One region of the Streptomyces sp. SD31 genome, then DNA from elsewhere that is predicted to be linked to it. Evidence: riboswitches for the same ligand, from Rfam matches in the RefSeq annotation. Region 1 holds a riboswitch; each other region holds the start of a gene.

Evidence for each region. A riboswitch is a leader RNA that binds a small molecule or an ion and turns the genes downstream of it on or off. The one in region 1 is predicted to bind cyclic di-AMP.
Region 2: linked by a shared signal. The riboswitch ahead of ACTMVF_RS16185 (peptidoglycan DD-metalloendopeptidase family protein) and the one ahead of ACTMVF_RS00070 (M23 family metallopeptidase) in region 1 are both predicted to bind cyclic di-AMP.
Region 3: linked by a shared signal. The riboswitch ahead of ACTMVF_RS29750 (M23 family metallopeptidase) and the one ahead of ACTMVF_RS00070 (M23 family metallopeptidase) in region 1 are both predicted to bind cyclic di-AMP.
Region 4: linked by a shared signal. The riboswitch ahead of ACTMVF_RS32270 (C40 family peptidase) and the one ahead of ACTMVF_RS00070 (M23 family metallopeptidase) in region 1 are both predicted to bind cyclic di-AMP.

The regions. Positions count from the first base shown of each region.
Region 1 covers NZ_JBQHCX010000001.1:17,559-25,181, forward strand. The annotation lists gene lhgO (L-2-hydroxyglutarate oxidase) at 1-1,163, shown strand, start outside; gene trmB (tRNA (guanosine(46)-N7)-methyltransferase TrmB) at 1,249-2,112, shown strand; gene ACTMVF_RS00060 (PrsW family intramembrane metalloprotease) at 2,341-3,672, shown strand; gene ACTMVF_RS00065 (aldo/keto reductase) at 3,803-4,750, opposite strand; gene ACTMVF_RS00070 (M23 family metallopeptidase) at 4,899-5,924, opposite strand; cyclic di-AMP (ydaO/yuaA leader) riboswitch at 5,936-6,093, opposite strand; tRNA gene ACTMVF_RS00075 (tRNA-Met) at 6,539-6,612, opposite strand; gene ACTMVF_RS00080 (dihydrofolate reductase family protein) at 6,660-7,623, opposite strand, start outside.
Region 2 covers NZ_JBQHCX010000006.1:420,654-428,276, forward strand. The annotation lists gene ACTMVF_RS16180 (GDSL-type esterase/lipase family protein) at 1-709, opposite strand, end outside; gene ACTMVF_RS16185 (peptidoglycan DD-metalloendopeptidase family protein) at 926-1,867, opposite strand; cyclic di-AMP (ydaO/yuaA leader) riboswitch at 1,872-2,029, opposite strand; gene ACTMVF_RS16190 (alpha-galactosidase) at 2,337-4,406, opposite strand; gene ACTMVF_RS16195 (tyrosine-protein phosphatase) at 4,587-5,384, shown strand; gene ACTMVF_RS16200 (DUF6126 family protein) at 5,500-5,619, opposite strand; gene ACTMVF_RS16205 (helix-turn-helix domain-containing protein) at 5,616-6,245, opposite strand; gene ACTMVF_RS16210 (aspartate aminotransferase family protein) at 6,327-7,623, opposite strand, start outside.
Region 3 covers NZ_JBQHCX010000015.1:156,042-163,664, reverse strand. The annotation lists gene ACTMVF_RS29760 (M16 family metallopeptidase) at 1-897, shown strand, start outside; gene ACTMVF_RS29755 (M16 family metallopeptidase) at 894-2,282, shown strand; cyclic di-AMP (ydaO/yuaA leader) riboswitch at 2,511-2,673, shown strand; gene ACTMVF_RS29750 (M23 family metallopeptidase) at 2,687-3,472, shown strand; gene ACTMVF_RS29745 (GntR family transcriptional regulator) at 3,703-4,398, shown strand; gene ACTMVF_RS29740 (HPr family phosphocarrier protein) at 4,590-4,871, opposite strand; gene ACTMVF_RS29735 (bifunctional acetate--CoA ligase family protein/GNAT family N-acetyltransferase) at 5,050-7,623, shown strand, end outside.
Region 4 covers NZ_JBQHCX010000017.1:190,888-198,510, reverse strand. The annotation lists gene ACTMVF_RS32280 (ATP-dependent Clp protease proteolytic subunit) at 1-333, shown strand, start outside; gene ACTMVF_RS32275 (hypothetical protein) at 341-649, shown strand; cyclic di-AMP (ydaO/yuaA leader) riboswitch at 1,068-1,200, shown strand; gene ACTMVF_RS32270 (C40 family peptidase) at 1,204-1,677, shown strand; gene ACTMVF_RS32265 (LysE family translocator) at 1,761-2,375, opposite strand; gene ACTMVF_RS32260 (LysR family transcriptional regulator) at 2,532-3,455, shown strand; gene ACTMVF_RS32255 (ATP-binding protein) at 3,459-3,917, opposite strand; gene ACTMVF_RS32250 (helix-turn-helix domain-containing protein) at 4,131-5,000, shown strand; gene ACTMVF_RS32245 (DUF397 domain-containing protein) at 5,010-5,237, shown strand; gene ACTMVF_RS32240 (8-amino-7-oxononanoate synthase) at 5,323-6,450, opposite strand; gene bioB (biotin synthase BioB) at 6,597-7,623, shown strand, end outside.

The DNA.
Region 1 (7,623 bases):
GGATCGTCGGGCTGTCCACCGCGTATGCGATCACGCGGGCCGCACCCGGCACGCGGGTGACCGTGCTGGAGAAGGAGCCGGGTCCCGCCCGGCATCAGACGGGGCGCAACAGCGGGGTCATCCACAGCGGGATCTACTACCGACCGGGGTCGCTGAAGGCGCGGTACGCGGTGCGGGGCGCCGCCGAGATGGTCAAGTTCTGCGCGGAATACGGCATCGCGCACGCCGTCACCGGCAAGCTGATCGTCGCGACCGAGCGGGAGGAGCTGCCGCGGCTGCACGCCCTGGTGCAGCGCGGGCGGGAGAACGGGATTCCGGTCCGGGAGCTGGGCGCCGCGCAGATCGCGGAGTACGAGCCCGAGGTGCGGGGGCTCGCCGCGATACACGTCGGGACGACGGGCGTGTGCGACTTCGTCGGGGTCGCCCGGCAGCTGGCCGAGGCGTCGGGGGCGGAGATCCGGTACGGCGCGCAGGTCGAGCGCGTCGACCGGCGGGCCGAGCTGGGGGTCGCCGTACGGACCACGCGCGGGGACGTGGTGCGGGGGCGGGTGCTGGTGAACTGTGCCGGGCTGTACTGCGACGAGGTGGCCCGGATGACGGGGGACGAGCCGGAGGTGCGGATCGTGCCGTTCCGGGGGGAGTACTACTCGCTGGCGCGGCCCGAGCTGGTGCGGGGGCTGGTGTATCCGGTGCCGGATCCGGCGTTCCCGTTCCTCGGAGTGCACCTCACCCGCGGGATCGATGGGGATGTGCACATCGGGCCCAACGCGGTGCCGGCGCTGGCCCGGGAGGGCTACAGCTGGGGCGTGGTACGGCCGCGGGAGGCCGGGGCGACGGTGGCGTGGCCCGGGGTGTGGCGGATGGCGCGGCGGCACTGGCGGTACGGGGCCGGGGAGCTGCGGCGGTCGGTGTCCAAGGGTGCGTTCGGCGTGGCGGTGCGCAGGCTGTTGCCGGCGGTGACGGCGGATGATCTGGTGCCCGCGGCGGCCGGGGTGCGGGCGCAGGCGGTGTTGCGGGACGGAACGCTGGTGGACGACTTCCTGATCCGGGAGGGGCCGAGGGCGGTGCATGTGCTGAACGCGCCGAGCCCTGCGGCGACGGCTTCGCTGCCGATCGGGCGGGAGGTGGCGCGCAGAGCGTTGGCGGTGCTCGGGGAGGCTTGAGCGGCCGAGGGGGGCGCGAGGGTGCCGGCCGTGACGGTCGCGGCCCGGAGGGTGGTCGTGCGGAGCACGTAAAATCGACCCCACTGTGTCTGACTCCCTCAACGCCCCCGACGTCTCCCGGCCCGGTACCCCCGGTCAGCCCGGCATTCCCGGCATTCCCGGCGAGGACCACTCCGGCCACGTCCCCGGTGTCTCGGTTCGGCACACCCGGGCCAAGGGTGAGCCCCGGTTCCCGGACGGGCCCAGGCCCGACCCCGCCGGGTCGCACTTCGAGCGGCGGATCCGGAGCTTCCAGCCGCGGCGGAGCCGGGTGACCGCGGGGCAGGCGGACGCCTTGCAGCGGCTGTGGCCCAAGTGGGGGCTCGACATCGACGGCCGGGGCGTCGTGGACCTCGCCGAGCTGTTCGGGAACGACAACCCCGTCGTGCTGGAGATCGGCTTCGGGATGGGGGAGGCCACGGCCCAGATGGCCGCCGCCGACCCCGGCACCAACATCCTCGCCGTCGACGTCCACACCCCCGGGCAGGGCAACCTGCTCAATCTGGCCGACCAGAACGGGCTGTCCAACATCCGGGTCGGCAACGGGGACGCCATCATCCTGCTGCGCGAGATGCTCCCGCCCGACTCGCTCGACGGGCTGCGCGTCTACTTCCCCGACCCCTGGCCCAAGAAGCGGCACCACAAGCGGCGGCTCATCCAGCCCGAGTTCCTCGGCCTCGCCGCGACCCGGCTGAAGCCCGGTGCCCTCGTGCACTGCGCCACCGACTGGGAGCCGTACGCCGAACAGATGCTCGAAGTGCTGACCGCGCACCCCGCCTTCGAGAACACCCAGGACGACGGCGGTTTCGCGCCCCGTCCCCCGTTCCGGCCGCTGACCCGTTTCGAGGGGCAGGGACTGGACAAGGGTCATGTGGTGAACGACCTGCTCTTCCGGCGCGTACAGCGGTAGGAGCAGCGGAAGAACGTCCGGCGGACGACCGGATGGGACGAACATCCGGTGGACGACCGGGTGGGAAGAGCATCCGGTGGACGACCGGGCGGGAAGAGCATCCGGCCGACGACCGGACGAACAGCACCGACAAGAGCATTTACAGCAGAGCACCGAAGAAACCCCCACCGGCGCCAGAGCCCCTCGCGCTGCTGCGGGCGGCGCCCCTGCCTCGTTAGGGTCAATGCCGTGGCCACCTGTCCCCCGTACCCGACGCCCCCCACCGGCCCCACCAGCGGCGCACGGCGGCACGCGCACTGGTGGCAGAAGCGGTGGGTGCGTTATGGCGCGCTCAGCACGCTGCTCGCGCTCTCCGGGCTGGTCATCCTCGCCCTGGTACGTGAGCAGACCGGCACCGAAGGGTTCCTGGTCGGGCTCGGACTCGCCATCCTGCCCGTGCCGCTGCTCGTCGCCTCCTTCCGGTGGCTGGACCGGGTCGAGCCGGGGCCCTGGCGCAATCTGCTGTTCTCGTTCGCCTGGGGCGCCTGCGCGGCGGCGCTGATAGCGATCGTCGCCAACAGTTTCGCGACCAGATGGATAGCGACCGCGACGGCCGACCCGTCGCACGCGGACACCCTCGGCGCGACGGTCATAGCGCCCGTCGTGGAGGAGACCGCGAAGGCCGCCGCCGTCCTGCTCGTCTTCCTCTTCCGCCGACGGGACTTCACCGGGATAGTCGACGGCGTGGTGATAGCGGGGGTCACCGCCACCGGCTTCGCCTTCACCGAGAACATCCTCTACCTCGGCACCGCCTTCGGTACCGACCAGCTCTCCGGCGACAGCGGTATCGCCTCCGTGACCGCGGCGACCTTCTTCGTCCGGGTGATCATGTCGCCCTTCGCGCACCCCCTCTTCACGGTCCTCACCGGCATCGGCTTCGGCATCGCCGCCCTGTCGGGCGAGCGGCAGCATGCGCGGCGCGTCCTCCTTCCCCTCTCCGGGCTGCTGCTCGCCATGGGCATGCACGCGCTGTGGAACGGCTCGTCGGCCTTCGGGGAGTTCGGGTTCTTCGCCGTGTACGCGGCCTTCATGGTGCCCGCGTTCGGGCTGCTGACGTGGCTGGTGATCTGGACCCGGCAGCGTGAGCTGCGGACCGTGCGCGAGGAGCTGCCCGCCTATGTCGTCGCCGGGTGGCTGACGCCGGGCGAGCCCTTCGTGCTCGGCTCGATGCGGGCCAGGCGGATGGCACGGCAGTATGCGCGGCGCCGTGGGGGGCGGGCTGCGGCTCGGGGGGTGGCGCAGTACGAGGCGTACGCCACGTCGTTGGCCTTCCTGCGGCATCGGGGGCGGCGCGGGCGGGCCGGGGCCGACTTCGCCGTACGGGAACGGGAGTTGCTGCACGAGTTGTGGCGGCGTCGGGAGCTGGCGCGGCCGGCGCTTGAGCATGCGGGGGCCGCGCAGGCTTGGTCGGCGTACGGGTATGGGGCGCCGGTGCCGGTTTACTGGCCGTCGTATGGGCAGCCGTACGGGCCCAGGTACGGGACGGCGCCGTATCCCGCGTACAACCCGTATCGGACGTGAGCGTCGGGGGGCGGAGTGGTTGGCTCGCCCCCGCCGCCCTTACCCGTCCCATCCTGAAGGCGCTCCGCCCCTTCAACCCGCCAGGGGGCTGCCGCCCCCTGGGCCGGCGCCGGGGAGTGATCCTCAGTGCTCAGGCCGAGGCCTCCGTCAGCTTCCCCAGTTCCTCGTCCGTCAGCCTCAGTTCCGCCACCCCCAGCAGCGCCGGCAGCTGTTCGAGTGTCCGGGCCGAGGCGATCGGGGCGGCTACCGTCGGCTGGGTCGCCAGCCAGGCCAGGGCCACCGTGGCCACCGGGGCCTCATGGGCCTGGGCGACCTCGTCGAGCGCGGCCAGCACCCGTCGGCCACGCTCTGTCTCCAGGTACTTGCCGGCGCCCTGGGCGCGCGGGCTCTGTACCGCCGTGTCGGCGCGGTACTTGCCCGTGAGGAAGCCGGACGCGAGGGCGTAGTACGGGACCGCCGCGAGGCCCTCCCGTTCGGCGAGGTTCTGGAGCTCGCCCTCGTAGGTGTCGCGGGAGACCAGGTTGTAGTGGGGCTGGAGGGCGACGTAGCGGGCCAGGCCCTCGCGGTCGGAGAAGGCGAGGGAGGCCGCCAGCCGTTCCGCCGAGATGTTGGACGCGGCGATGTGCCGGACCTTGCCGGCCTTCACCAGGTCGTCCAGGGCGCCGATGATCTCCTCGACCGGCACTTCCGGCTTGTCGAAGTGGGTGTAGTAGAGGTCGATGTGGTCGGTGCCGAGGCGGCGCAGGGAGGCGTCCGCGGCCGCCTTGATGTTGGCCGCGGTCAGGCCCTGGAAGTCGGGGTGCTGGCTGACCTTCGTGGCGATCACGACGTCGTCCCGGTTGCCGCGCGCCTTCAGCCAGCTGCCGATGATGGTCTCGGACTCGCCGCCCACGTTGCCCTCGACCCACGCCGAGTACGAGTCGGCCGTGTCGATGAAGTTGCCGCCCGCCGCCGCGTAGGCGTCGAGGACGGCGAAGGACTGGGTCTCGTCGGCGGTCCAGCCGAAGACGTTGCCGCCGAGGGAGAGCGGGAAGACCTCTAGGTCGGAGGAGCCGAGCTTGCGCAGGGAAGCAGTCATGCTCCATATCAACGCCCTTGGCGGAGGGCGCTCTTCCACGCCCGCCGCAAAGTTCCCGTAAACAAGCGGACCCCGGCGCTCCGGAAACCGGCAGCCCTGACGTCGGGGGTTGCCGTCAGGACCGCCGGGGATCAGACGTGGGGGAACCTCAGGGCGTGAGCCCCTTGCCGCGCAGCCACACCAGCGGGTCGATGCCGCTCGTGCTGCCGTCGGGGTGCACCTCCAGGTGCAGGTGCGCACCGGTCACGTTGCCCGTGGCGCCCACGCGTCCGATGACGTCGCCCGTGTTGACCTTCTGGCCGACGCTCACGCTGATCGAGGACTGGTGCGCGTACCAGAGCTCGGTGCCGTCGTCGAGGGTGAGCACCGTCTTGTAGCCGTACGACCCGTCCCAGCCGGCGAAGGTGATCGTGCCGGAGTGAACCGCCTTGATCAGCGTGCCGGTGGGGGCGGCGAAGTCGAGGCCCGTGTGGTAGCCGGAGGACCAGTAGGCGCCGGCCTGACCGAAGGTCGAGGTGATGGTGTACGAGGAGGTCGGCAGCGTGAACTGCTTGGCCAGCTCGGCGAGGCGCTCGGCCTCGGCCTTCTTGCGGGCCTCCTCCTCGGCCTTGGCCTTCGCGGCGGCGGCCTTGGCCTCGGCTTCCTTCTCCGCCTTGGCGGCCGCGGCGGCGGCCTCCTTCTCGGCGGCGGCGACGGCGGCCGCGGCGGCCTTGTCGTCGATCTGGTCCTGCTGCAGCTCGGCCTGCGCGATGATCCGGCTGCGCAGCGCCTCGCCGGCGTCGGTGGTGCCCTGCGCGGTCTCCTCGGTCGCCGTGCCCATGGTGCTGAGGGCGGTGGCCGTGTCCTCGGCGGGCTCGGCGGAGTCGTCGGAGATCAGCGGCAGGTCCGGCATGGTGATGGCGACCGGCGGCTTGCCGCTGTTCGCGCTGGCCATGCCGCCCGCGCCGACGGCGGCTATGACACCGACGCCGAGAACCGTGGAGCTGCGGGCGAGTCCCCCGCCGCGCTGCTTGGAGACGCGATGCCTGCCGCGTACGGGACGAATGGATTCCGCAGTGGGGTTCCACTCCTCCAACGGGCCCTCGTCGGTGCGGTAGCGGTCGTAGCCGAAGCTGTCGGTACCGCGTTGGCTCGGCACGAACGGGGCTTGCTGGGCAGGCCTGTTGGACGCCACGTGGGCGTGCTCCTTTCCTTCCTTCTCGCCTACCGGGTTAGCTGACGGGTTCGGAGCAGGAAGGTCTCCTACGCGCGTATACCGGCCGTGAGTTCACGGCGGCATCCATGCGATTCACCCCAAGGTGGTGGTTCCCCGGTTCCCTTGCGGGATTCGGCGCGTGCGCACGGAGCCGCCTCTTGTGACGGCTGGGACGACCGCGCTGCGTTATCGAACGTTAATAGACGCGGGGTGCGGATTCCAAGCTGTTCCACTTGATCATTAACTAATTTCGCCCGGACTTACGGGTCATGAGCGGCCTAAATCGGGCGAGTTGGCCGGGACTCAGGAACCACACAGGTATTGACGGTATGTCAGTTGTTATGCGGAGGGCAGTCAGCCGATCACATCCGGTGACAACGATCAAGGCCGTCGTACGGCCATGAGAGCCAGGTCGTGCGCCATGCCGCCCCGCAGGACGCAGAGCAGCCGGACGGACCGGCGCGCGTACGAGATCCGCCGTTCATCCCACCTCACCAGGGCTGCTGCCGAAGTGGGGGGCGGGAAGCGAGTCGGAAAATCGTCGAGAAAACACTCAGGGCCGGAACCAATTGGTTCCGGCCCTGAGCTTTCAGTAGCGGGGACAGGATTTGAACCTGCGACCTCTGGGTTATGAGCCCAGCGAGCTACCGAGCTGCTCCACCCCGCGGCGATGACTCAATAGTACGCCATCCGCAGGACAGAAAGCACACGCCTTTACCGGCGCCACGGCAGCAGGTGACCATTCGGGGCTTTTGCCCGATTCTCGTACTCCGGCATGACCAGGACATCCACCCCCTCCCCCGCCAGCAGCCCGCTCCCGTCGGCGCCCACCACGAACGTGTCCGGCTCCCGCCAAGCCGTCACCACCCGCCGCACCCCCGCTTCCAGGATCAGCCGCGCGCAGGGCGCCGGCCGGGAGGCCCGCCGGGTGCACGGCTCCAGGCTGCTGTATACGGTCGCCGACGCCAGCCTCGGATCACCGGTCGCGATCTTCGCCAGCGCCGCCTCCTCCGCATGCACCACGGGATCGCCGCCCTCCCTGGAGTGCCCCCGCGCCAGCTCCGTGCCGTCGGCCGCCACGACCACCGCCCCGACGCTGAAGGCGGTCTTCGACGGCGGGCACTGCGCCGCCAGGTCACACGCCAGTGCCAGCCAGTGCCGATCCGCGGCGGAGGGAAGAGTGCCGACGCCGGGCGCCGTCGGCTCGTAGCGCATCAGGACGACGTCCTCGATCCGTCGCGCCTCCAGCAGCCGGAGCCGGCCGCCCTGATACCCACCCGGCCCGAACAGCCGCGGTGCGTCCGGGTCCCCGACGAACAGCGGCGCCAGCACCAGCTGCACCTCGTCCGCGAGGCCCTGTTGTAGCAGCTGCGTGTGGATCGTGCCGCCGCCCTCGACCATCAGCCGCTCGACGCCGCGCACCTCGCCCAGGTGCTCCAGCAGCCCCCGCCAGTCCAGGTCCGCGCCCAGTGCGACCACGTCCGCCGCGACCGGCGTCCGCCGCAGCCGCTCCGCGCCCTTCTCCGTCGTATAGACGATCTTCTCGCCGCCCGTGTGCCAGAAGTTCGCCGCCGGATCCAGTTCGCCGGACGCGCTGACCGTGACCTTCAGCGGATACGCCGGTTTGCCCGCCGCCACCCGCGCGGCCCGCCGCTCGGCCGAGTTCACCAGCAGCCGG
Region 2 (7,623 bases), on a different contig from region 1:
CCGCGTGGTTCCAGCCGTACGCGTCCGGGGCGGCCGGCACTCCCCCGTTGCCGGTCTGGATCACACCCTGGCGACCGAAGCCGACCTGGGTGAGCGAGGCACGCAGGGCGTCGGCGACGAGGGTGGGGTAGGCGGCCGTACCGTCGGCGCAGTCGGAGGTGTTCACCTCGCACAGAGCCATGACGCCCTGCGTGATGGAGTCACCGTAGAAGGCCAGCTTCCGGGTACTGGGGGCGCGTTGAGGCTGCAGACGCACGCCGTCGTCGAGCCGCAGTCCGGTCAGCACGACGCCCGTCTCCAGCGGCGGAGTCCACCGGTTGGCCCGGGAGAAGACGTCCTTGACGGAGATCTCGACCGAGTGGGGCCCCCGGCCGTCGGCCGCGATCCGCAGATCGCCCCGGTCGACCGCGTGCAGGCGCTTCGGCCCGCCGTCGACCGACACGTAGATCTGCGCGGGCACGGTGATCGAGGCGACGCCGAAGAGGGCGTGGACGCTGTCCCCGGTGAAGCGGAAGCGCAGCCGGGACCCCGAGTTGACGGTGATGGCCGCTTCAGAGGTGCGGCCCCAGTGCCCCTCGTAGACGAGACGCCTGTCGTCGGGGCGTACGACAGTCGACGCATCGGACGCGAAGGCGGGCTGCGAGGAACCGTGGAGCAAGCCCACGGCCACCGCGGCGGCCAGGGACGTACGTCTGTGGACGCCGGACACGGAAACCTCCAGGAGCCATCGCAGAAAGCGCTTGCACCATGATGGAGATCACTGTGGCCTCACCTTCCCCTCCTTGTCGACACCCTGGCCGGCTCTGCCACAAGACCGCAATGGAGCGATCATGAACGAGCACAGCCGGACACACCGAAGGCCGGACCCGGGGATCGAGGTCCGGCCTTCGATGGCGTGTCAGGCAGGTGGTTCCGAGGAGGGTCGTCAGCCGACCGGGACACCCTTGGAGCGGAGGTAGGCGACCGGGTCCAGGTCCGAGCCGTAGTCCGGCGTGGTGCGGATCTCGAAGTGCAGGTGCGGACCGGTCACGTTGCCGGTCGCGCCGGAGAGGCCTATCTGCTGGCCCGCGGTCACGGTCTGGCCGGCCGAGACGGAGAGCGACGACAGGTGGGCGTACTGGGCGTAGTAGCCGTCGGCGAGCTGGATGACGACCTGGTTGCCGTAGGCGCCGCCCCAGCCCGCGGAGACGACGGTGCCCGCGCCAACGGCCTTCAGTGCGGTGCCGGTCGGGGTGACGAAGTCGACGCCGGTGTGGTACCCGCTGGACCACATGCTGCCCGCCACCTTGTAGGCGGTGCTGACGGCGGCACCGGCGACGGGGGCGGAGAAGCCGGTGGCCGTGTCGGCGCTCCGGGCGGCCGTGGTCGTCTTCTTCGACGCGGAGGACTCCGTGGAGGACTTCGTGGAGGACTTCGAAGCGGACGAGTCCTTGGAGGGCGCCGAAGAGGAGGAAGGCGACGAGGACTTGGGGGCGCTCGCCGTGGCCTTCTTGCCGATCGTGAGCTTCAGACCGGGGTGGATCAGCGACGGGTCCTCACCGACGACCTCGCGGTTGTCGGCGTAGAGCTTCTTCCAGCCACCGCTGACGTTCTGCTCGTCGGCGATCTTCGAGAGGTAATCGCCGACTCTCACCGAATAGGTCCGCACGTCCGTCTTCTTCTCGGCGGCCTTCTTCTCGACCGCCTTCTTCTCGGCGGCCGGAAGGGACTGAACAGCCTTTTCCGAAGTGGACTGCGAGGGAGCGGCGTGGGCGCCGGTAGCTCCCATGAGCGGGAGGGCGAGAGCGGCGCCACCGGTTCCGGCGACGGCGATGGAGCGGGTGAAGCGCTGGGACTTCGGGCGGCGGTGCTTACCCTTCGCGGGCATGGCGAATTCCTCTCCGGCGCCTGCGAGGTGAGCTGTCGGGTGCGGGCTGGAGATGCCCGGCCGCGCCGAAACGCGGCTTTACCCCTAGCCGTTCCGGAGACCGGAACAGGCGGTTGTACCTGTGGGTCCCCCGCTCCTGCCGTGGTCGGGTGAGTGTGCGCGGGCTCCGGGCGGCGGCAGGATTGGGCGTCCGTCCGGATTGGTGGCGAACGTAAGCGAGGAAGACGCACGGGAACAAGTGAGGGGTTCCGTCCGAATGCGTTCCTGTTGATCCCTTGTGGGAATTCCCGGTCACCCTCCGTGGATTATCGGCGTGTCACGCGACCCAAAACCCCTGGAAAAACACGCGAATTACGTGAACATGACGGGCGACGCACGGTCACGAATATGACGCTCCTCACGTGACACCGCTCCAGCTTCCTTTACGCCAGAGCGAGTTGGAATGAAGGCACCAATTCGGACAGAACCCCTAGATGCGACGCAGTCGGATAACCGTCGCATCAAGGTCACCCTGCAATCCGGTGCGCAGTCCGTGATGCACCAGTACGGCACCTCGGTGAATTTCGCCCGTTTCAAGGCATTCGTACGACTCTGTCGGGTCGAGGGCGCGCAGCCGCAAGGCCGGCAGGGATTCGCCGTAGCTCTGGGCCTGGAGCCAGGCGAGGACGACCGTCTCGTCCCCGAGTACGTACTGCACCGCGCTCAGCCCGCCCCGCGGCGGCCGCAGCCGATAGAGGTCGCCGCGCTGCACCACGGGCCGGATCTCCTTGTAGAGCGTCACCCATTTCCGGGCCTCGGCGAGCTCTTCCTCGCTCCACTCGGAGAGGTCACCGCCGACGCCGAGCACGCCCGCCATGGCACTCACGAACCGGAAGCGCAGCGAGCTGGCCCGGTGGTTGAGCATGGCGTTCGGGCTGTCGGTGACCCAGGCGGCCATGACCCGGGCGGGATGGATCTGACTGAAGCCGTGCTGGATGGCGAGCCGGTCGAGGGGGTCGGTGTTGTCGGAGGTCCACACCTGGTCCGTACGGCTCAGCACGCCGAGGTCGATCCGACCGCCGCCGCCCGAGCAGGACTCGAAGGCGACGCCCGGGTGCGCGGCCCGCAGCCGGTCCAGCAGGCGGTACAGGGCGCGCACGTGGTCGACCCACAGGCGCTGCGGATAGGGCTCACCGGGCCAGCCGGCGTCGGTGAAGCAGCGGTTGAAGTCCCACTTCACATAGTCGATCGGGGCGCTGGAGAGGAGCCCGTCGAGCCGCTCCCAGAGGTACTCCTGGACGTCGTCGCGCGCCAGGTTCAGCACGAGTTGATTGCGGAACTCCGTCCGCTTTCGTCCCGTTTGGTGCTGAACCCAGTCCGGGTGAGCGCGGTAAAGCTCGCTGTCCGGGTTGACCATTTCCGGTTCGACCCAGATGCCGAACTCCATCCCGAGCGCGTGCACGTGTTCGGCGAGCGGCTTGAGCCCCGACGGGAAGCGGTCGGGGTTGGGCGTCCAGTCGCCGAGCCCGGCGCGGTCGCTGGTGCGCGTCCCGAACCAGCCGTCGTCGACCACGAACAGTTCGACGCCGATGGCCGCCGCCCGCCGCGCGAGCACGCTCTGCTGCTCCTCGGAGATGTCGAACTCCGTCGCCTCCCAGGAGTTGAACAGCACCGGCCGGTCCCGGTCCGCGTCCGGGATCACGTACGCGCGCTGGTACGCGTGCCAGGCCCGGCTCGCCCCGCCGAAGCCGCCGTCGCTCCACAGTCCGGCGAAGACGGGGGTCGTGAAGGACTCCCCCGCGGCCAGCCGCAGCAGGCCCGAGTCGTCGTATCCGGTCCCGCCGGTGATCTGCACGCGCGCGTCCGGGAGTTGAGCCACGGCAATACGCCAGGATCCGGACCAGCCGAGGGCGCAGCCGTAGACCTCGCCGCGCTCCTCGGTGGCGTCGGTGTCCAGCGCGACCCACGGCAGGTGCTGGTGCCCGGTGTGCCCGCGGCGGCTGCCGATGACCTTCTCGCCGTAGGTGAGGGGGGACCGCGCGAGCCGGGACTCGGCGCCCCAGCGGCCGTGCAGCTGGGACAGCCGCCAGTCCTCCCGGTCGGGCAGCGTCCAGGTGGCCGAGTCGGCGCGCAGCACCTCCAGGGCGGGCCCCTGGTTGTCCAGGGTCACCCACCGCTCCACGACGTCCCCGCGCATCCGGTAGTGCAGGGTGACGCTCAGCCCGCCGTCACAAAAGCGCAACCGCAGTTCGTCGTCCCCGGTCTCGTACCGCTCGAAACCCCACTCGGTGCCGCGCCGCTCGTCGGTGCGCACGGACAGGGCGGGCCGCACGAAGCGGGGGCCGCCCTCGACCGGGTACTCCTCGCGTCCATCGAGCGGGGACTCGAAGGGCCAGTACGCCGGCAGCGGGCGCACGGCGAGGGCCTCGGCGTCGGCGAGGGCGATGCGTGGCCCCCAGTGGAGGTGCAGGAGCTCGTCGCCTTCGGTCAGATGGACGGCGTAACTGCTGGTCGGCCCGGTCAGGAGCCACGTACGACCGTCGTTGGAGATCTCCAGCATCAAGCCCTCACAGATGCGAACAGGTGCAATCAAGTACCAACATCATCATGCGCACCGCGATGCCGAGGCAACGCCTGTGGACAACTCATTGGCCCAGGAAGCCATGTCGTATCGTCGAGAACGCACCCCGTCGGCCGCACCGCAGAGCCGCGTCGGCGGGGCCGACTGGGAGGAGCCCCCGTGACGCAGCAGATCCCGTCGACCGAGCCCGAACTGGCCGGAGTTCGCAACTTCCGCGATGTGGGCGGACTGCCGACAGTGGACGGACGGCGGGTGCGGTACGGAGTGCTGTTCCGCAGCGGCCACCTCGCGCACGCGACCGAGGAGGACGCTGCCTTCCTGGACTCCCTGGGGCTGCACACGATCTTCGACTTCCGCAACGCGGCCGACCAGAAGCTCGAAGGGCCGGACGTCGAGCTGCCGGGCGTACGCAATGTGAACCTGCCGCTGTCCGATCCCGCGGACGGCGCCGAGTTCTGGAAGATGGTCCGGGACGGCAACCTCGACGAGCTCAGGGCGATCCTGGCGGACGGCAAGGGCGCGGGCCGGATGATCGCCTCGTACCGCACGATCATCAAGGAGCGCACCGCCGAGCACTCCCGGGTGCTGCACGCGCTCGCGGAGGACAGCGTCCCCGCCCTGATGCACTGCGCGGCCGGCAAGGACCGCGCCGGGCTGTCCATCGCTGTGACGCTGCTCGCTCTCGGCGTCGAGCGCGAGGCGATCCTCACCGACTACCTGGAGTCCAACGCCAAGCACCGCCGCTACAAGGTGCACCGCAGCAGCAGCTCCGCCTCGGCCTACTCCCCCGAGGTCATGGAGCTGCTCAGCCCGCTCTTCGACGCACGCGCCGAATACCTCATGGCGGCCTTCGAGACGATCAAGGAGACGTGGGGCGGCGTCGACACCTACCTGGAGCAGGGCCTGGGGGTCACCCCGGAGATCCGGGAGCGGCTGCGGGAGCGCCTGCTCGACTGACCCCCGGCCGCCGCCTCGCCCCCACCCCGCACCTGTGTTTGGCTCCGCGCATCTACTTCCTCGCTCGGCACATCTACTTCCTCGCTCGGCACATCTACTTCCTCGCTCGGCACATCTACTTCGCACCCACCTCGAACAGCAGGTAGATGAAGGCCGCGAACACGTGCCCCACCGCGATGTAGATGATGAGTCGCACCCACAGGGCGCGCGGGAACCGCTCCTCCATGTCCCTCATGGCGTCACTCCAGGGGTGGGGCCCAGGCACAGCGTGGCCGTGGGGCTCTGCAGCAGGGTGTGGACGAAGAGAAGCTCGACCCCGCCCTGGTCCTCGGCGGCGATACGGTGCGGGGTCAGGGAGTCGAAGTGCGCGCTGTCGCCGGGCGCGAGCCGGTGCGTGGTGTCCCCGAGGCGCAATCGAAGCCGCCCCTGGAGCACGTAGAGCCACTCCTCGCCGGGGTGCACACGCACGATGTCGCCCTGCGCGCCGTACGGCACATGGACGCGCAGGGCCTGCATCCCGCGCCCGGGCGCGCCTGCCTGCCAGTACGTCCAGCCGCCCGCCGCGGTCGGTTCCATGTCGGCGGCGCGCACGACGGCGTCCCGGTCGGCGACCGTTTCGCCGAGCAGTTCGGAGACGGTCGTACCGTAGATGCGCGCGAGCGCGAGCAGCATCGGCAGCGAGGGCTGACGCTGCCCGGTCTCCAGGCGGGAGAGGTGGGCCGGCGACAGCCCCGCGGCGCGGGCCGCGGCCTCCAGGGTGAGGGAGGCGCGGCGGCGCAGCGCACGGAGCTGGGGCGCGACGACGGGGAGGGCCTCCCGCCCCGTCGAATCGGCCTCCGGCTCGATCTCGGAAGAGCTCATGCTCTCCATTCAGCCGGAGGCTTGCCTCTGCGGCAAATTCCTTGCCTCAGAGGCAAAAGATCCCAGGCTGATCTTCGGGGCCTACCGGTTGGCAACCGCCTGCTTGATCAATGTCTTGCCGAAGTCCCACACCAGCCCGCCCCCACTGTGCGCGTCGTCCATCACATCCGTGAAGGCGTCGACGAACCGGTCCACCTCCCGCTCGCCGATGATCAGCGGCGGAATCAGCTTGATCACCTCCAGGTGGTCGCCGGAGACCTGGGTGAGGATCCGGTGCCGCCGCAGCAGCGGTACGACGACCATCTGCGCGAACAGGCCCTTGCGCGCGGCCTGCAGCATGGTCCACCGACCCCGCAACTTCAGCGAGTGGGGCCTGCCGAACTCGATGCCGACCATCAGGCCGCGGCCACGGACGTCGGCGAGCAGCTCGTACTTGTCGATCAGCGCCGCGAGCCGGGATTTCAGCAGCTCCCCGGTCGCCCGCGCGTTCGCGACGATCTGCTCGTTCTCCATGACGGACAGCACGGCGAGCCCGGCCGCCATGGCCTGCGCGTTGGACCCGAAGCTCGCCGAGTGGACCAGCACGCGGTCCATGGACGAGTAGACCTTCTTGAAGATCCAGTCCTTGCCGAGGGTGGCGCCCACCGGCACATAGCCACCGGACAGCGCCTTGGCCACGCACACCAGGTCCGGCTCGACACCGTCCTCGTGCTGGTAGGCGTAGAAGTCGCCGGTACGGCCGAGGCCCGTCTGCACCTCGTCGGCGATCAGTAGCGCCTTGTGACGGCGCAGCAGTTCCTGGGCCGCGCGCAGATAGCCGGGCGGAGCCTCGTGCACGCCCTTGCCCTGGATCGGCTCGACGATCAGGGCGGCGACGTCACCCTTGGTCAACTCCCGTGCCAGGGCGTCGAGATCGCCCAGTGGTACGGCCGTGTCGGGCAGCAGCGGGGCGAAGCCGTCCCGGAAGCCGGACTCGCCGTTGACGGACAGGGAGCCGGTGGTCAGCCCGTGGAAGGCGTGGTCGCAGTACAGGATCCGCGGCTTCCCCGTGACGAACCGCGCGAACTTCAGAGCGGTCTCCACCGCCTCCGTACCGCTGTTGCCGAAGAACACCCGGTCCAGGTGCGGGCTGTGTGCGAGCAGCTTCTCCGCCAGCAGCCCGGGCAGCGGCTGGCAATCGAAGCGGGTGAGGTCGGCGAGGGAGGCGTCGAGGACGTCGTGCAGCGCCTTGCGGACGACGGGGTGGTGGCGCCCCAGGCCCATCACCCCGAACCCGGCGAGCATGTCGAGGTGGTCGTCGCCGTCCGCGTCCCAGAAGTACGCGCCCTCGGCCCGCTCGTAGACCTTGTCGAAGCCGATGGTGTGCAGCATGCGCGGG
Region 3 (7,623 bases), on a different contig from region 1:
GCTTTCGAGAAGCTGACGGCCCTGTCCTACCCGGACGGGCACCCGTACCACCACACGCCGATCGGCTCGATGGCCGACCTGGACGCGGCCAGCCTGGAGGACGCGCGCGCGTTCTTCCGCACCTACTACGCGCCCAACAACGCCGTCCTGTCCATCGTCGGCGACATCGACCCGGAGCAGACGCTCGCCTGGGTCGAAAAGTACTTCGGCTCCATTCCGGCCCACGACGGCAAGCCCGAGCCGCGCGACGGCTCGCTGCCCGAGATCATCGGCGAGCAGCTGCGCGAGGTCGTCGAGGAGAACGTCCCCGCGCGCGCGATGATGGCCGCCTACCGGCTCCCGGTGGACGGCACGCGCGAGTGCGACGCGGCCGACCTGGCGCTGACCGTCCTCGGCGGCGGCGAGTCCTCCCGCCTCTACAACCGCCTGGTCCGCCGCGACCGTACGGCCGTGGCGGCCGGGTTCGGACTGCTGCGTCTGGCCGGAGCGCCCTCCCTGGGCTGGCTGGACGTGAAGACCTCCGGCGACGTCGAGGTCCCCGTCATCGAGGCCGCCGTCGACGAGGAGCTCGCCCGCTTCGCCGCGGAGGGCCCCACCGCCGAGGAGATGGAGCGCGCGCAGGCCCAGCTGGAGCGCGAGTGGCTGGACCGGCTCGGCACCGTCGCGGGCCGCGCCGACGAACTGTGCCGGTACGCCGTCCTGTTCGGCGACCCGCAGCTCGCCTTCACCGCCGTACAGCGCGTCCTCGACGTCACCGCCGAGGAGGTCCAGGCGGTCGCCAAGGCCCGCCTGCGCCCCGACAACCGCGCGGTGCTCGTGTACGAGCCGACCGCGGCCGAGGCCGACGACCTCAAGGCCGCCGACAACACTGACGAGAACGAGGAGTCGGCGCAGTGACCGAGCTCGCCAGCATGGAGTTCCACCCGCAGCCCGAGGCCGGCGAGGCCCGGCCCTGGGCGTTCCCGGCGCCCGAGCGCGGCAAGCTGGACAACGGCCTGACGGTCCTGCGCTGCCACCGCCCCGGCCAGCAGGTCATCGCCGTCGAGGTGCTCCTGGACACGCCCCTGGAGGCCGAGCCGAAGGGCCTGGACGGCATCGCCACGATCATGGCGCGCGCCTTCTCCGAGGGCACCGACAAGCACACCGCCGAGGAGTTCGCCGCCGAGCTGGAGCGCTGCGGCGCCACGCTCGACGCCTACGCCGACCACCCCGGCATCCGCGTCAGCCTCGAGGTGCCGGTCTCCCGCCTGCCCAAGGCGCTCGGTCTGCTCGCCGACGCCCTCAGGGCGCCCCTGTTCGACGACGCCGAGGTCGAGCGCCTGGTGCGCAACCGCCTCGACGAGATCCCGCACGAGCTGGCCAACCCCTCGCGCCGCGCCGCCAAGGAGCTCTCCAAGCAGCTGTTCCCGGCGACCTCGCGCATGTCCCGCCCGCGCCAGGGCACCGAGGACACCGTCGCGGGCATCGACTCCGCGGCCGTACGCGCCTTCTACGAGCGGCACGTGCGCCCCGCCACCTCCACCGTCGTGGTCGTCGGCGACCTCACGGGCGTGGACCTCGACGCCCTGCTGGGCGACACCCTGGGCGCCTGGACCGGCTCCCCGGCCCAGCCCCGGCCCGTTCCGCCGGTCACCGCGGACGACACCGGGCGCGTCGTCATCGTGGACCGCCCCGGCGCCGTGCAGACGCAGCTGCTGATCGGCCGCATCGGCCCCGACCGGCACGACCGCGTGTGGCCCGCGCAGGTGCTCGGCACGTACTGCCTCGGCGGCACTCTTACCTCCCGCCTGGACAAGGTCCTGCGCGAGGAGAAGGGCTACACCTACGGCGTGCGCGCGTTCGGGCAGGTCCTGCGCTCGACCCCGGACGGCACGGGCGCGGCCATGCTCGCCATCAGCGGCTCCGTCGACACCCCGAACACCGGTCCGGCGCTGGACGACCTCTGGAAGGTCCTGCGCGGCGTCGCCGACGAGGGGCTCACCGACGCCGAGCGGGACTTCGCCGTGCAGAACCTCGTCGGGGTGGCGCCGCTGAAGTACGAGACGGCCGCCTCCGTGGCGAACACGCTGGCCGACCAGGTCGAGCAGCACCTGCCCGACGACTACCAGGCGACGCTGTACCAGCGGCTCGCCGCGACCGGCACCGTCGAGGCCACCGCGGCGGCCGTGAACGCCTTCCCGGTGGACCGTCTGGTGACGATCCTCGTCGGCGACGCGGCCGAGATCCGGGAGCCCGTCGAGGCCCTCGGCATCGGCGAAGTCACCGTCGTGGCCGCCGAGTAGCAGGCCCACACCGCGCCCGGACACCGCGCCGGGCGACGGCACGCGCGCGTAAGGGGCCCTGGTGACTTCGAAGCCACCAGGGCCCCTTTATGCCCGAATTGAGGGAAAGGTTGCCCGTCTGGCCTGTGGGATGCGCTACAAAAGTCGCGATCCGTTTGGGGATTGAAAGTCGCGCCGCTTAGCGTCTTCCGGGCTGTCCGTCAGGCAGTGCGCCGCGCCCGCGGCACCGGACAGCCATCGCCGAGTCCCCGTACGGCGCGAGCCAGGGGAGCCGGGGACCCACCGTAGTCCCTGGGGTGAATCGGGCGCCCGCGCAGCCGCGAGGGGGTCCGTAGGAGACCTTCCTGCTCCGAACCCGTCAGCTAACCCGGTAGGCGAGAAGGAAGGAAAGGACCAGCCACTACATGGCGTTCACCTGCGCCACCGGGAAGAACCGCCCCACCGGGAAGCACCGTCGCCCCAGCCGGTTCGAACGCTCCACCGCCCGCGCGGCGGGCGTCGCCGCTCTCACCGCCACCGGCGTCATGGGCACCCTCGCCGCCCCGGCGCTCGCCGCCGAACCCGCCGCCGAGCAGACCGGCCTCATCCCCGTCGTCACGATCGAGGACTCGATCGCCGACCAGATCGACGCCCAGGCCGCCGCCCAGGAGCAGGCCGCCGAGGAGGCCGCGGCCCGGAAGAAGGCCGCCGAGGAGGCCGCGCGCAAGAAGGCGGCCGAGAAGGCCAAGCAGGAGCGCGAGGCCAAGGAGCGCGCCGCCCGTGAGGCCGAGCGCAAGCGCCTGCTGTCCTACGTCGCCCCGATCTCCGGCTCGTACGTCTCCACCGGCTACAAGGCCGGCGGCGCCGTCTGGTCCTCCGGCAGCCACACGGGCGTCGACTTCCACGCCGCCAGCGGCACCTCCGTCCACGCGGTCGGCTCCGGCACCGTCGTGGAGGCCGGCTGGGGCGGGTCGTACGGCAACAACATCGTGATCAAGATGAACGACGGCACGTACACCCAGTACGGCCACCTGTCGTCCATAGGCGTCTCGGTGGGCCAGACCGTCACCCCCGGCCAGCAGATAGGCCTGTCCGGCGCCACCGGCAACGTCACCGGACCGCACCTGCACTTCGAGGCCCGCACGACGGCGGAGTACGGCTCCGACATCGACCCCGTCGCCTACCTCCGCTCGCACGGCGTGAACGTCTGACGCCTCCACCGCGCCTCCCCGAGGCCGCTCTCCCCGAGGACTCACCCCGCGGACGGTCTCCCCGAAGCCCCGGCTCCCCGAGCCGGGGCTTTCGGCGTTTCGGACGACCCGCTGTCCAAAAAATATCCATGGATTCCGACCCGCCATCGGAAATTCCAGCAGGTTGCAATAGAGTCACTGAACACACGTCATTCGTCGACGTTTCACGGGGATTAAGGCGGAGGTCGGTCATGCGTATTCCGGCGCACTCGGTATGCACCGCGATCCGGGACGACATCGTCGCCGGTGTCCACGAGCGCGGCAGCCGGCTCACCGAGGAACTCCTCGCACGCCGCTACGGCGTCTCCCGCGTCCCCGTGCGGGAGGCCCTGCGCACCCTGGAGGCCGAGGGCTTCGTGGTGACCCGGCGGCACGCGGGCGCGTGCGTCGCCGAACCGACCGAGCAGGAGGCCGCCGACCTGCTGGAGATGCGCACCCTGCTGGAGCCGCTCGGCGCCTCCCGGGCCGCCCAGCGGCGCACCGAGGCCCATCTGAAGGTGCTGCGCGGCCTGGTCAGGCTGGGCCAGGAGCGGGCCAGGCGGGGCAACAGCGAGGATCTGCGCTCCCTGGGCGGCTGGTTCCACGAGACGCTCGCCCAGGCCTGCGGCAGCCCCGCCCTGACCTCGATGCTGACCCAGCTGCGGCACAAGATCGCCTGGATGTACGCGGTGGAGGCGCCGGTCAATCCCGTGGAGTCCTGGACCGAGCACGGTGCGATCGTGGACGCGGTGGCGCGCGGCGACAGTGATCGCGCCCGCGCGATCACGGCGGTGCACACCGAGCGCGCGATCTCCGCGCACCGACTGCGGTTCGGTTCCCCCGGTGACCGCGCGGACCGTGTGAGGAATTCGCAACATCCCGTAAACATGCCGAGCCTGCGACATTAACACGGGCGCCGTATACAAAGAGGTGATATTCGGTGGCGGGGAATTCCCGCTGCCCTTTTTCGGGTGCCGCCGTTAATTCTCGCGGCTGCCCGCCTCAAAAGCGTGGCCGCCTGCCCGAAAACAGCGAAGCCGCGTCGGCCGGAAAGGCAGACGCGGCTTCACCGTTTGCTCCACAGGACCGCTCAGGTCGTTCAGACCGTCTCGGGAAGCTCCTCGAGGCCCTCGGAGACCAGCTTCGCCAGGCGGTCGAGGGCGGCGTCCGCTCCCTCGGCGTCGGAGGCGAGGACGATCTCCTCGCCGCCCTGGGCGCCCAGGCCCAGAACGGCCAGCATGGAGGCCGCGTTGACGGGGTTGCCGTCGGCCTTGGCGATCGTCACCGGGATACCTGCGGCCGTGGCGGCCCGGACGAAGATGGAAGCGGGGCGGGCGTGAAGGCCCTCGGCCCAGCCGACGTTGACGCGGCGCTCAGCCATGTGATGCTGCCCTTCGGTGTTCAGGGTTGTCTAGACCAGTTTCCCACACCCGTGAAGCATGCCGGGAGGGACAAAACGCCCCTCCTGAGGCGGCCGTCGGGTCGCGGCCTCGACCCGACATACGTCCTCCACAGACTGCCTCGCGCCGTTGTCGGACGCGAGCCGTACTCTGGGCCCCATGCAGAGCGCCTCGGACCGGCACGAGTACCCCGCCCACTGGGAAGCCGACGTGGTGCTGCGCGACGGCGGCACCGCACGCATCCGCCCCATCACCGTTGATGACGCCGAGCGTCTGGTCAGCTTCTACGAGCAGGTGTCGGACGAGTCGAAGTACTACCGCTTCTTCGCGCCCTACCCGCGTCTGTCCGCGAAGGACGTCCACCGCTTCACGCACCACGACTTTGTGGACCGGGTGGGACTCGCGGCCACAGTGGGCGGCGAGTTCATCGCAACCGTACGCTACGACCGGATCGGCGCCGACGGAATGCCCGCGTCGGCACCCGCCGACGAGGCCGAGGTCGCCTTCCTCGTCCAGGACGCCCACCAGGGGCGCGGCGTCGCCTCCGCCCTCCTCGAACACATCGGCGCGGTCGCGCGCGAGCGGGGCATCCGCCGGTTCGCCGCCGAGGTGCTGCCCGCAAACACCAAGATGATCAAGGTGTTCACCGACGCCGGGTACACCCAGAAGCGCAGCTTCGAGGACGGCGTCGTACGCCTGGAGTTCGACCTGGAGCCGACGGACCGCTCGCTCGCCGTGCAGTACGCGCGCGAGCAGCGCGCCGAGGCGCGGTCCGTGCGGCGGCTGCTGGTGCCCGGCTCCGTCGCCGTCATCGGCACCGGCCGCACGCCCGGCGGGGTGGGCCGCAGCGTCCTCGGCAACATCAGGGACGCCGGGTTCACGGGGTCGCTGTACGCCGTGAACAAGGCGTTCCCGGAGGACCTCAAGGAGCTCGACGGCGTGCCCGCGCACCGGTCCGTTCGGGACATCGAGGGGCCCGTCGACCTCGCGGTGGTCGCCGTACCGGCCGAGTACGTCCCCGAGGTGGTCACCGAGTGCGGCGAGCACGGCGTGCAGGGGCTGGTCGTGGTCTCCGCCGGGTACGCCGAGAGCGGGCCCGACGGGCGCGAGCGGCAGCGCGCACTCGTACGGCACGCGCGCGCGTACGGCATGCGCATCATCGGCCCGAACGCGTTCGGGATCATCAACACCTCCGCCGACGTACGGCTGAACGCCTCCCTGGCGCCCGAGATGCCCCGCCCGGGCCGCATCGGGCTGTTCGCGCAGTCCGGCGCCATCGGGATCGCGCTGCTGTCCCGGCTGCACCGGCGCGGCGGCGGGGTCACCGGGGTCACGGGTGTGTCGACCCTCGTCTCGTCCGGCAACCGCGCCGACGTGTCCGGCAACGATGTCCTCCAGTACTGGTACGACGACCCGGACACCGACGTCGTGCTGATGTACCTGGAGTCCATCGGCAACCCGCGCAAGTTCACCCGCCTCGCCCGGCGTACGGCGGCTGCGAAGCCGCTGGTCGTGGTGCAGGGGGCGCGGCACGGTGGCGCGGCGCCGCAGGGGCACGCGGTACGGGCCACGCGCTTGCCGCACGCCACGGTGTCCGCGCTGCTGCGGCAGGCCGGGGTGATCCGGGTGGACACGATCACCGAGCTGGTGGACGCGGGGCTGCTGCTCGCGCGTCAGCCGCTGCCGGCCGGCCCGCGCGTGGCGATCCTGGGCAACTCCGAGTCGCTGGGGCTGCTGACGTACGACGCGTGCCTGTCCGAGGGACTGCGGCCGTTGCCGCCGCTGGATCTGACGACGGGGGCGTCGGCCGCGGACTTCCGGGCGGCGTTGTCGCGCGCGTTGGCGGACGACACCTGCGATGCGGTGGTGGTGACGGCGATCCCGGCGATCGGGGAGGTGTCGCCGGGGGACGCGGAGCTGGCGGAGGCGCTGCGGTCGGCGGCCGAGGGGGTGCCGGGCAAGCCGGTGCTGGTGGTGCACGTGGAGCTGGGCGGTCTCGCGGAGGCCCTGTCGGCCGCGGCGAGCACCGCACCACAGGCGGGCAGGACGGCGCCCCGCGTCGGGCTCCGCGCCACCCACCCGTTCCGCCCCCTGGACTTCCCGGCCGAGACACCGCCCGAGCGGCCGGACCCCGCTGAGAACGCCCCCCGCCTCATTCCCGCCTACCCCGCGGCCGAACGAGCCGTCCGCGCCCTCGCCGAAGCCGTCAAGTACGCGCAGTGGCGGCGTGAGGCGGCCGACCCCGGGAAGGTGCCGGAGCACGAGGACATCGACGAGAAGGGCGCCGCCCGGCTGATCGACGGGCTGCTCGCGCGCGGGCAAGGGCTCACGCTCGGCACGGACGAGACCTGTGACCTGCTCGGCAAGTACGGCATCCACGTACACCGCGCCCTGCACGCCCCCACCCCCGACGCCGCCGCCGACGCCGCCCGCACCCTCGGCTACCCCGTCGCCCTCAAGGCCACCGCCCCGCATCTGCGCCACCGCGCCGACCTCGGCGGCGTACGGCTCGACCTGGCCGACGAAGAACAACTGCGGCGGGCGTACGCCGAGTTGACCGAGCTGTTCGGCAGGCCGGAGGAGCTGCGGCCGGTCGTGCAGAGCATGGCACCGCGCGGCGTCGACACCGTCGTACGGGCCGTGATCGACCCGGCGGCCGGCGCCGTACTGTCCTTCGGGCTCGCCGGCGCCGCCTCGCAGCTGCTCGGTGACACCGCGCACCGGCTGATCCCG
Region 4 (7,623 bases), on a different contig from region 1:
GCCGGTTCCGCCGCCGCGGTGCTGCTGGCCGGGGGCACGCCGGGGAAGCGGTTCGCGCTGCCGGGTGCCCGCATGGTGATCCACCAGCCGGCGCTGCCCGAGCCGGTCGAGGGCCAGGCGAGCGATCTCGCCATCCAGGCCGACGAGCTGACGCGCATTCGGACCCGCCTCGAGGAACTGCTCGTCCGGCACACCGGGCGCAGCCACGAGCAGGTCAGCGCCGACATCGAGCGGGACAAGATCCTGGACGCGCAGGGCGCCGTGGAGTACGGCCTGGTGGACCGGATCATCCCCAGCCGCAAGGCCACCCTCGCCCCGCCCACGGGGCGGTGATCGACCGGTGCTTCCACCCGAGTTGCCGCCGCTGCCCGCACTGACGCGTGCGGAGGGGGAGTTGATCGACCGTTATCTCGATGTGGTGGACCTGCTCGGCCGGATCAACCCGACGCGGCACGGAGACACCTACCGCGGACTGCGCGCCGCCCAGGCGCTCGTCGGCAAGGCGACCGAGCTGCGGGACGCGCTGGCGCTGATGCACCAGCGGGGCGAGACCGAGCTGCACTCCCCCACGCTGGCGCGTGCGCTGCGCGTGCTGGACGGGGAACGCCGCACGGCCCGCGTCAGGGTGTTGCCGCGCTCCGACAGTTGACGACTCGTACAGAACGATTCCGGACGCCTCGGCCCACGAGCGAGGCGTCCGGATGGACGTCGAAACGAACCAAAAGGCTTACCCACTTTCGGCGTAGCAACCTGCCCTTTTACGCGCCCTTCAGGTTGCGCAACAGGCATGACCCCAAAGCGGAATGGGACGCTCCATCGCTGGTCCGGGGCTCGTCGAGTACCTGGACACCCGGTCGAACACGGGGGTGTCCACCCGAACGGGCGAGTGGTGAGTAACGCCACAAATCCCCGGTTCCGTTGGGTTTTTCGTTCATCCGTGCGTCAAGATCCCTGTCTGACGACAAGCCCCCGCCACAGCGGCGGGGCGGTCCGGGCGGACGCCGAGTCCTGCCGCCGCCCGGATGACCGGTCGACAGGAGTGGATCGGCAGGAGTGGAGGACCCGAGCAAGACGGGTCGCCGGAGCGGACGTTCGTTCGATCCGAGCAACCCTTGGGGTGAAGCCGCGGCAACGCGGCCGGGCAACTTCGCCAGCCCGAATCCGACAGGTCATCCTTCACAGGCGGCTGACGAAGGGTTGCGCATGACTGCGCTCAATCGTGTCCCGTCGCTCATGGCCCGAGCCGGTACGGCCTCGGCTCTCACCATCGCCGCAGTGGGCGGCTCGATCGTGGCGCCCGGCTTCGCCTCGGAGGCCGAAGCCGCCACGCCGGCGACCAAGGCACTTCAGATCGCGGCCTCCAAAAAGGGCTCCCCGTACAAGTGGGGCGCCACAGGTCCGCACAGGTTCGACTGCTCCGGGCTCACGCTGTACTCGTACAAGAAGGCCGGCAAGAAGCTGCCCCGTACGGCGGCCCAGCAGTACAACAAGACCCGCCACATCTCCGCCGGCAACCGCAAGGCCGGAGACCTGGTGTTCTTCCACTCGGGGTCGAACGTCTACCACGTCGGCATCTACGCCGGGAAGGGAAAGATCTGGCACTCCCCCAAGAGCGGGGACGTCGTGCGGCTGCAGAAGATCTGGACCAGGAGCGTTTGGTACGGCCGGGTCAAGTGACCTTCCCGGGGGCGGTGACGGCAGCCTGACGCGCTGTCACCGCCCCCGGGCACCGGATGGAGGGCCAGTCGCCGGAAAGGGCGTCAGACGGCCACCAGGGGCCCTGCGAGGAGTGCCACGCCGAAGGCCGTCAGCGCGGCGCCGGTGACGGTCGTGACCGCCCGGGCGACGCGAGGTCGGCGCAGCCACCTGCCGAGCCGGTCCACCAGCAGGGCGACGACCTGGAACCAGACGAGCGCGATCGCGAGCACGATCAGCGCGAGCAGCAGCGTCCGGGGCAGCGCCGGGGCGCCCGCCGGCACGAACTGCGGCAGCACGCTGAGGAACGTGAGCGACGCCTTCGGATTGAGGGCGTTGGTGACGAAGCCCTGCCGCAGCGGTCGCGCGGTGGAATCCTCCTGCGCGCCCTCCCCTTGCGGGTGCCGCTGCCGCAGCGCCTGGACGCCCAGATAGAGCACATAGACGCCGCCCACCACCTGGAGCGCGCGCAACAGCGCCGGTACGGCGGCCAGGACCGCGGCGACTCCCACCACCGCCAGCGTCACATGGACCAGCAGCCCGGCCCCGATCCCGAGCGCACAGGCGATGCCGGCCCGGCGGGAGACGAGGGCGTTGCGTACGACGACGGTGAAGTCGGCCCCGGGCATGGCGACCAGGCCGGCGGAGACCCCGGTGAAGGCGATGAGCTGAGCGTCCATGCGGCCAGCCTGCCGTGCGGGAGCCTTCAGCAGGTATTTCGAATATTCTGGGTATGCCTTAAGCAATGCTTTAGGCAGGCATCCTTAGGCAGACAGCCTTAGGCAGACATCCTCAGGCAGTCACCCGTCGGCACCGCGCTCGAAAGGGACCCAACCATGTACGACCCGACCCGCCTCGCCGCCTTGGTGGCGGTCGCCGAGGCGGGTTCGATCACCCGGGCCGCCGAGCGCCTGGGCTACACCACGCCCGCGCTCTCCCAGCAGCTGGCCAAGCTGGAGCGCGAGGCGGGTACCGCCCTTCTGGTGCGGCACCACCGCGGGGCGCGGCTGACCGGTGCGGGCGAGTTGCTGGTGGCCCGGGCGCGGCGGGTGCTCGACGAACTCGACCGGGCCCGGCACGAACTGGCCCGGCTGACCGGCCTGACGGGCGGCACCCTCCGGCTCGGCACCTTCCAGACCGCGGGCATCCATCTGCTGCCGCCGGCCCTCAGCGCGTTCCGCCGGGCGCATCCGGAGGTGGAGCTGACGGTCGCCGACTACGAGCCGTCGGCCGGTGTCGCCGCCGTCGCGGCCGGCGAGGTCGATCTGGCGCTGACGCACGCCTACGCACCCGGCGACCCGGTCCCGCTCCCGTCCTCCGTCGGCGCCGAGCCGATCCTCGTCGAGGAGCTGGTCCTGGTGTCCGCTCCGGGCCACGCCCTCACCAGCGGGGCCGCACGGCTGCCGCTGACCGAGCTCGCGGGGCAGCCGCTGATCAGCATGGCGCCGGACGCTCCGGCCCGGCGGGGCGTCGAGGCGGTGCTGGCCCGGGCCGGGGCCACGCCCTCGGTCCTGGTCCCGACGCCGGGGTACCTCCTGGTGTGCGCGCTGGCCAGCGCGGGGCTCGGGGTCGCGGTCGTACCGGAGATGGTGGCGCGCACGTCGGTCACGCCGGTCGGGGTGCGGGCGCTGGAGGGCGGCGAGCTGCGCCGTACGATCTCGGTCGCGTTCCGCAGTGACGAGGCGGCTCCCGCCGCGGACGCCTTCCGGGCGCTGCTGCGCGGCACGTTCGGACGGGCCGGGCAGTCGCAGCAGCCGTGAGGGTTACGGCTCTTGCTGTCCCACGACCGGCACCGGCTCCGCGGCCGCCGTCCACGGCAGTTCGATGGAGACGGTCTTGCCGCCCTCGCGGGTGGGCCGCACTCTCAGCTTGCCGCCGCACTCCGCGGTCAGCCAGCGGATGATGACCAGGCCACGGCCGTTGTCCTGCTGGACGGCGGCCGGCAGCCGCTTGGGGAAGCGCGGGTGGCTGTCGGTGACGCCGATGCGCAGGTGTTCGTCACGGTCGAGTTCGAGGTCCACCGTGAAGGTGGGTGACTGTCCGAGGGTGTGCTGTACGGCGTTGGTGGTGAGTTCGGAGACGATCAGCCGGATGGTGTCGGCCGTTTCCGTGTCCGGTGGCAGTCCCCACTCCGCGAGGGTGGTGACCACATAGGCCCGGGCCGCGGAGACCGAGGCTGGATCGCTCGGCAGAGTGACGGATGCTTCCAGGTGATCTGCCATGGCGACGTCGTCCCTTTCCCAACGGGACCGCAGTCCGACACGGAGCGGATGGTTCGAGTACGGTCCCGGACTGGTGCTTCGTCGCCAGACTGCCATTACCAGGGCCGTCAGGGTGCCGATCCACCAAGATATGCATATATCTGTCGCTCGAAGCGGTGAACTCTGCGACGGCAGAGCGTATTTGGGCGGCTCGGTTGGAGTAAGGAGTTGCCCATGCAGCACGGTCCCGCGGTGCGCCGCCGGAAACTGGGCGCGGAACTGCGTGCGTTGCGCACCGGGGCCGGGCTCACCAGTGGTGAGGCGGCCCGGCTGGTGGGCTGGCACCAGTCCAAGGTGAGCCGGATCGAGACCGGCGCCAGCGGGGTGAAACCGGCCGATGTGCGGTTACTGCTCGACGCCTACGGCGTACAGGACTCCCAACTGCGGGAGTTGCTGCTGGTGTTGGCGGGATCGGACGAGGGTGGCGGGCGGCATCACTGGTGGCACGCGTACCGCGGAGTGCTGCCGCCGACGTACCGGGACTTCATCAGCCTGGAGTCCCAGGCGAGCGCGATGCGCACGCTGGAGACGTCCGTGGTGCCCGGGCTGCTTCAGACGCCGGAGTACGCCCGGGCGGTGACGCGGGCCGCAGTGGGCGGGTTGGACGACGCCGACGACGAACGGCTCGACGCGCTGGTCGCGGTCCGTCTGGCCAGGCAGGACGTGTTGCACGGCGATCCGCCGTTGCAACTGAGCGCGGTGCTCGACGAGGCGGTGTTGCGCCGGGAGATCGGCGGGCCGGCGGTGATGGCGCGGCAGCTGAGGCGGCTGATGGAGGCGGCGCGACTGCCCCAAGTCCGGCTGCAGGTCCTGCCGTTCGCGGCCGGGGAGCACATCGGCATCACCGGGCCTTTCGTTATCTTCTCATTTTCGCGCACTTCTGATCTGGATGTGGTTGTTCTCGACCACTTGACGAGTAGCCTCTACCTCGAACGGAAAGAAGACCTCCAGGCCTACACGGAGGCCTTCAACGCCCTTCGGATCCACGCCCTTTCGCCCGAGGAATCGCTGGATTGCATCGCCGCGATAGGCGGCGGCGCGTAAGGAGGCACCATGACCGCACTGCCTCGGAACGTCCCTTCCACCACCGACCTGCAAGGCGTGCGATGGCTGCGCAGCAGCTACAGCACGGGAGCGAACAACTGTGTCGAGACGGCACGGCCGCACTCCGGTCCCTGGACCGGACTGCTCGCCGTGCGCGACTCCAAGGACCCGGCCGGACCCGCGCTGCTCTTCTCCCCCGAGAGCTGGGCGGGCTTCACGACCGCGTTCCAGTCCTGACCATTCACCCTTGACCATTCCGATCAGTTCTGACCAACTCTGATCAGTTACGCCAGGTGCGGCGGCAGGGCCGTGTCACGCCGACTCATGGTCGTGTCTCGCCGATGACCCGTACAGCGCGTTCGATCTGCCCCTCGGAGAGGTCCGCGCGGGCGGTCAGCCTCAGCCGTGAGATGCCGTCGGGGACGGAAGGAGGACGGAAGCAGCCCACGGCGAGGCCTGCCGCCCGGCACTCGGCCGCCCACCGCACGGCCTCTTCGGGGGACGGCGCGCGCACGGAGACCACGGCGGCGTCCGGACGTACGGCTTCCATGCCCGCGGCTGTCAGCCGGGTGTGCAGTTCGTTCGCGACCGTGCGGGCTCGCGCCGCACGCTCGGGCTCGCGGCGCAGCAGTCTCAGTGCCGCCAGGGCCGAGCCGGCCGCGGCGGGGGCGAGGCCCGTGTCGAAGATGAACGTCCGGGCCGCGTTGACCAGGTGGTCGATCACCCGGGCCGGGCCGAGGACGGCTCCGCCCTGGCTGCCGAGCGACTTGGACAGCGTGACCGTCACGACGACGTCATCGGCGCCCGCGAGTCCCGCCGCGTGCGGGGCGCCGCGGCCGCCGTCGCCGAGCACGCCGAGGCCGTGGGCGTCGTCGACGACCAGCCCGGCACCGTGTTCCCGGCTCACCTCGGCGAGCCCGCCCAGCGGGGCGGCGTCGCCGTCGACCGAGAAGACGGTGTCGGACACGACGACGGCGGGCCCGTCGTGCGTCTGCAGCGCCTTGCGCACGGCGTCCGGTTCGGCGTGCGCGACGACCTGTGTGGTCCCGCGCGCCAGTCGGCAGCCGTCGATCAGCGAGGCGTGGTTCCCCGCGTCGGAGACGATGAACGAGCCGTGTGGCGCCAACGCCGTGACCGCGGCGAGGTTGGCCGCGTAGCCGGACGAGAAGACCAGCGCCGCCTCGAAGCCGCAGAAGTCGGCCAGCTCGCGCTCCAGCTCGGTGTGCAGCTCCGTCGTGCCGGTGACGAGCCGGGATCCGGTCGCACCGCCGCCCCATGTCCGGGCGGCCCGCGCCGCGCCCTCGGTGACCTCGGGATGGTGGGCCAGGCCCAGGTAGTCGTTGCTCGCGAGGTCGAGGAGCGGCGAGTCGGCGGGGCGGGGGCGCAGGCTCCGTACGAGTCCGGCGCGGCGGCGCAGCTCCGCCTGCTCGTCGATCCAGCCGAACGCCATGGCTCCTCCGGGCTTTTGTAGGCAGTGCACAGACACTAGTCGCACGACCGACGGCGCACGGTGTGGCAATACCCACACATCGAAGTGACAGGGTTGTCCGAAGTCTCCTTGGCTCGGAGCCCCTCCGTACGTCAGGATCAGCTCCCATGGACCTGCTGAACACGCTGGTGGACAAGGGGCTTCGGCGCGAGCTGCCGACCCGCGAGGAAGCCTTGGCCGTCCTCGCCACTTCCGACGACGACCTGCTCGATGTGGTGGCCGCGGCCGGCAAGGTACGCCGGCAGTGGTTCGGCCGACGGGTGAAACTCAACTATCTCGTCAACCTCAAGTCGGGCCTGTGCCCGGAGGACTGCTCCTACTGTTCCCAGCGGCTCGGCTCCACCGCCGGCATCCTGAAGTACACCTGGCTCAAGCCGGACGAGGCCTCGCAGGCCGCTGCCGCCGGTTTGGCGGGTGGCGCCAAGCGGGTCTGTCTGGTGGCGTCCGGGCGCGGCCCGACCGACCGTGATGTGGACCGGGTCTCCGACACCATCAAGGCGATCAAGGACCAGAACGAGGGCGTCGAGGTGTGCGCCTGTCTCGGTCTGCTCTCCGACGGCCAGGCGGAGCGGCTGCGCGAGGCGGGCGCGGATGCGTACAACCACAACCTCAACACCTCGGAGTCCACGTACGGGGACATCACGACCACGCACACCTACGCCGACCGTGTCGACACCGTGCAGAAGGCGCACGCGGCCGGTCTGTCCGCCTGCTCCGGCCTCATCGCGGGCATGGGCGAGAGCGACGAGGACCTGGTCGACGTCGTCTACTCCCTGCGTGAGCTGGACCCGGACTCGGTGCCGGTCAACTTCCTGATCCCGTTCGAGGGCACCCCGCTGGCCAAGGAGTGGAACCTCACCCCGCAGCGCTGTCTGCGGATCCTGGCGATGGTGCGGTTCGTGTGCCCGGACGTCGAGGTGCGCATCGCGGGCGGCCGTGAGGTGCATCTGCGCTCCATGCAGCCGCTCGCCCTGCACCTGGCCAACTCCATCTTCCTCGGCGACTACCTCACCAGCGAGGGCCAGGCGGGCAAGGCCGACCTGGAGATGATCGCGGACGCCGGCTTCGAGGTGGAGGGCGCCGACGAGGTGACGCTGCCGGAGCACCGGGTGACGGCCGGGGGCGGCTGCGGCT